Regions from separate parts of the Luteococcus sp. Sow4_B9 genome, predicted to be linked through region 1. Evidence: predicted binding sites of a transcription regulator. Region 1 holds the regulator's gene; the other holds the start of a gene.

Region 1 (2,459 bases):
CTGAGCGTGGCTGGCCTCATGCGGGAAAGGATCCTGTCCGAGACCACGACGATCATGACGTCCGCAACCCTGAAGATCGGTGGCGACTTCAACCAGGTGGCCCATCAGATCGGCTTGCGCAAGGCAGATCGTCTGGAAGGTGACCGACACGATCCGGACAATCCGCTCGCGTGGCGAGGGCTCGATGTGGGCACGCCATTCGACTACCAGCGTCAGGGGATCCTGTACTGCGCAACCCACCTCCCCAATCCCCGGCGCGAGGGAATCACTCCCGAGGCACTCGACGAGATTGCCGAACTGGTCTGGGGAGCTGGCGGTCGAACGCTGGGGCTGTTCGCGTCCCAGAAGGCTGCCGAGACGGCAGCTCGGCACGTGCGTCAGCAACTTCCCAAGATGACGATCCTGTGCCAGGGCGACGCGCAGCTCTCGGAGCTGACCAGACAGTTCATCGCAGAACCCGAGGTGAGTCTGTTTGGCACTGTCTCGCTGTGGCAGGGCGTCGATGTTCCGGGGGAGACCTGTGAGTTGGTGATCATCGACAAGATCCCCTTTCCCCGGCCTGATGACCCCCTGATGCAGGCGCGGCAGAAGGCAGTGGCGGAGGCCGGCGGAAATGGATTCATGGCGGTGCCGGCGACCCATGCGGGGCTGCTGATGGCCCAAGGGGCGGGCCGGTTGATCCGACGGGTGAGCGACCGAGGGGTTGTGGCCGTGCTTGACCCGCGACTGGTCACCGCGCGCTACGGGTCCTTCCTGCGGGCATCGATGCCGGACTTCTGGATGACTCGCGATCGTGAGGTGGCGGTACAAGCCCTGCGCCGTCTGGGGGAGGCCCGCGGCTGAGGGTGATCGGCCGCGAGACATCCGCCATGGGCGGACCGCGTCAGATGCGACGCATGACTGCGACCACCTTGCCCAGGATGCTGGCGTGGTTGCCGTCGATGGGGGAGTAGGCCTCATTGTGGGGCAGGAGCCACACCTGCCCGGGCTTCTTCTGCAGGGTCTTCACGGTCGCCTCGTCATCGAGCAGTGCCGCCACGATGTCTCCATTGTCCGCATCGGGCTGCTGGCGCACCACGACCCAGTCCCCGTCGCAGATGGCTGCGTCCACCATCGAGTCCCCATGCACCTCGAGCATGAAGGTCGTGCCGCTGCCCACGAGCTGCTGGGGGAGGGCGAAGACCTCCTCGACATGCTCCTCGGCCAGGATTGGGCCGCCTGCTGCGATCCGACCAACCATCGGGACGTTCACCGCACTCGGGAAGGCGTCATTGATCCCAGTGGTGTCAAAGGCGCCCTCCGACGCAGCTGCAGGGGTCGGCTTCGGCTGCATCGAGGGGGGTAGATGGATCTCCATGGCGCGTGGCTGGCCGGGGGTCCGGCTGATGAACCCCTTGATCTCCAACTGCTTCAGCTGGTGGGCCACGCTCGACGAGCTGGCGAGGCCAGCGGTGTCCCCGATCTCTCGAATGCTCGGGGGGTAGCCACGTTGTGCCGTTGTGTCGCGGATGATCTCGAGCACACGCCGCTGACGAGGGGTGAGTCCGTCGACGTCGGCAGGGCCGTCGGGCAGTGCCTTGGGGCGTCCGGGACCGGACAGCTCGCGCCTGACGTCCTCGTCCGAGGGTCGTCCGACCGGTCGGCGCGTCGATCGACGCGGCGTGCTCTGCTTCTTCTCCCCAGTGGCCATGGAAGAAGAATAGTTGGCGCAGGCGCCGCAATCAAACATCTGTTCGAAGTTGCTGTGGGTGTGGGCAGTGATGGGTCGCCGAAGCGACTGGGGGATTGTGGTCGAGCGCACCCCGGGAGCGAAAACTGTCAGAGGCTGCTGGTTGGCTCATGAGTGCTCGAACGATGCCGAGGATCGATCTCATTAGAACAGGGGTTTGATTCAAGTGTTCGGACGGGCTACCTTAGATCCATCGAACATCTGTTCGAGGCGCGGATGGCGTCTCGGGCGGTTCGCCAAGACAGAGGAGCACTCATGAACGCAACGTTGACCAAGGTTGGCACCGTCACCCCGGTGAAGCACCGTCGGCGCGGGCGCAACCAGCTGCGTGGGCCCATCGCCCATCCGCAGCGAGTGGTGTCTCCGGGAGGGCGTCCGGTGGGGGTTCCGGTGCCCACGGGAGTGGGGCTTCCTGTTGAAGGATTCCCCAAGCCCCACCGCGGTGGTGGAGTGCACGCTGCGCAGGGCGGGGTGCGGCTGACGGATCGGGGGGTCGCCGTGGTCGTGGCTCTGCTGGCGGCGATTGCCCTGGCTGCCGTCGTGATCGGTGTGTCGCAATTCCTGTCGATCAGCAATGCGCCGATCCAGGACGATGCGCCATCCGGTGCGGTCGTCTCCTCTCAGCGCGCCTGATCGTCGCCCCGTTCCCATCGTCTGGGCTCGGGGCAGCTCAGTTTCTTCTGGTCGAGGGTGCGGGCCGGCCGGTCCCTGGTTGTCCGGTGAGCGACGA
Region 2 (2,459 bases), on a different contig from region 1:
CGCCTATCGCGAGGGACACGACGTGCTGCACGGCGTCAGCCTTGATCTGCAGCAGGGGGAGCGGATGGCGATCGTCGGGCCGTCGGGTTCCGGCAAGTCCACGCTGGCGCGCCTGCTCAGCGGCATCAATGCCCCGCGAGCGGGGGAAGTGCGCGTCGGTGGGGTTGACGTGATGAAGCTGCCGTTGACCGAACTGCGCACGCAGGTGGCTCTGGTGACGCAGGAGCACCACGTCTTCGTGGGTTCCGTGCGCGACAACATCGTGCTGGCACGCGAGGATTCGGCGACGGACGAGGAGGTCTGGGACGCCCTGCGAGCGGTGGAGGCCGCCGACTGGGTGGAGCGTCTGCCCGAGCAGTTGGACACCCTGGTGGGTTCGGGCAAGCAAGTGCTCACCCCGGCGCAGGCGCAGCAGGTGGCCCTGGCGCGTCTTGTCGTGGCAGACCCGCACACCTTGGTGCTCGACGAGGCCACCAGTCTGATCGACCCCAAGACCGCTCGCCATCTGGAGGGCTCCATGTCCAGCCTGTTGGAAGGGCGCACGGTCGTCGCGATTGCCCATCGCCTGCACACTGCCCACGACGCAGACCGGATCGCCGTGGTGATCGACGGAAAGATCGCGGAGCTGGGCAGCCACGAGGAGCTGCTGGCCCGGAATGGTCAGTACGCCTCACTCTGGAATGCTTGGACCAGCTGATCGGGGTCTTTCTTTGGCTTGACAGTCTGCCTGAAATACCTTGTCGCACGCATTTCGCTGCGCTACAATAGAACTGTAGTTCGACGGATGTGGGTCATTGCCGGGAGGAGGCGTGGACATGCAGGAATTGACCTCGGCGCAGACGGTCGATGCCATGCTGTCCGCACGTCGCCGGGCGTGGCAGGCGGAGGCCGAACAGTTCCGGTTGGCCGCGCACTTTGCCGATCTGCATGGTGCCGATATGCATGGTGTGGATCCTCACGCTGTTGATCCGGTCGCGAATCGGCCCGCCGGGTCGCCCACTGTCCTGTTCGGGGAGGGGGCGGTCCGGCTGGGCGATGACGGGACCCCGGAGGTGGCTGAGTTCGCGTCGCTCGAGATTGCGGCGGCCCTGAACATCAGCCGGGAATCGGCCAACTGCCTCATCGGCGATGCCCTCTCGCTGAGGCACCGAATGCCGCTGCTGTGGCAGAAGATGTGCGACGGGTTCCTGCGGGTCGGCGTGGCTCGGACGATCGTGGCCAAGACATCCAGCCTGCCGTTTCGGCAGGCCCTGGAGGTGGACCGTCGGTTGGCCCCTCTGGTTGGTGGCGTGTCAGCGCACCGGCTGGTGGGGACCGCGGAGGGGTTGGTCCTGGAGCTCACCCCCGCGGATCAGGCGCACGATGAATTCCAGGCGGCGCAGGCGGCCCGCGGCGTGTGGATCGGCGGGTCCGGCCACGGCATCACCCAGGTGGCCGCAGTGGTCAGTGCCGCCGACGGGATCTTCCTTGACGCGCAACTGGACCGGATGGCAGCGATCCTCGCCCAGGGCGGCTGCGAGGACTCGCGAGACGTTCGCCGATCGACGGCACTGGGAATCTGTGCGAACCCGGCTCGGGCTCTGGACCTCCTGCAGGCCAGCCTGCTGGATCCGGCCGATGATCCGGAGCTCCCGCTGGAGGACGGGCCGTCGGATGACGGATGTCCCGCCCGCGGGATGCGCGGCCACACCTGTGGCGCGGTCACCGTCGATCCCGAACTGCTGCTTCCCCGGGCCACCGTGGTCGTGCACGTGGAGGAGAACACGGTCGCGGAGCTGGACGGCCTGGCGCGCATGGAACGCCACGGTCCGGTGCTGGCCAGCTGGATGGCCGAGCTGCTGCAGAACACCCGGATCACGGTGAAGCCAGTGGTCGATCCGGCGGGCACCACACCGTCGGACAGCTACGAGATCAGTGCCCGGATGCGACAGCTCGTCACAACCCGCAATCCCTACGAGGTCTTTCCGGGATCGAAGAAGACTGCCGAACGGTGCGATCTGGACCACACCGAGCCGTGGCGCCCACCCCCGCAGGAACTCGAAGCCCATGGGGCCCCACCACCCACCAGGCTGGACAATCTTGGCCCCCTGTCCCGGACGGTGCACCGGGCCAAGACGCACGGCGGGTGGCTGCTCAGACAGCTGTCTCCCGGCATGTTCTTCTGGCGTTCCCCCGACGGTTTCGCCTACCTGGTCACGCCCTCGCGCTCCTGGATGATCCACAATCCCATTGCGCCCGTCGTCAGCTGACCAGGCGTATTGCCAGCCCGTGGATCAGGCTGCCTTCGTGCCCTTGGGGATGGTCAGCACAATCGCCACCAGCGCCAACACGGCCAGCGCCGCATTGAAGCCCAGCGCGGCCATCCCGGCAGTGCGGATCTGGGCATTCGTGGTGATTCCCTGCATCACGATGATCCGGCCAGTTCCGACGCCCGCACCCATCACGCCCGAGAAGATCGC

Evidence for each region. Region 1 encodes LexA, which represses DNA repair genes until DNA is damaged. Its sites were predicted from a motif close to TCGAACANNTGTTCGA; they were not measured.
Region 2: a site for LexA is predicted at 766-781, ahead of ACTQ49_RS06245 (DUF222 domain-containing protein). Genes of this name have one in related genera too.

What each region holds. Positions count from the first base shown of each region.
Region 1 is NZ_JBQKKT010000001.1:24,480-26,938, forward strand. It holds gene ACTQ49_RS00100 (ATP-dependent DNA helicase) at 1-843, shown strand, start outside; gene lexA (transcriptional repressor LexA) at 884-1,690, opposite strand; gene ACTQ49_RS00110 (hypothetical protein) at 1,985-2,362, shown strand.
Region 2 is NZ_JBQKKT010000007.1:14,462-16,920, reverse strand. It holds gene ACTQ49_RS06250 (ABC transporter ATP-binding protein) at 1-697, shown strand, start outside; gene ACTQ49_RS06245 (DUF222 domain-containing protein) at 816-2,249, shown strand; gene ACTQ49_RS06240 (MFS transporter) at 2,274-2,459, opposite strand, start outside.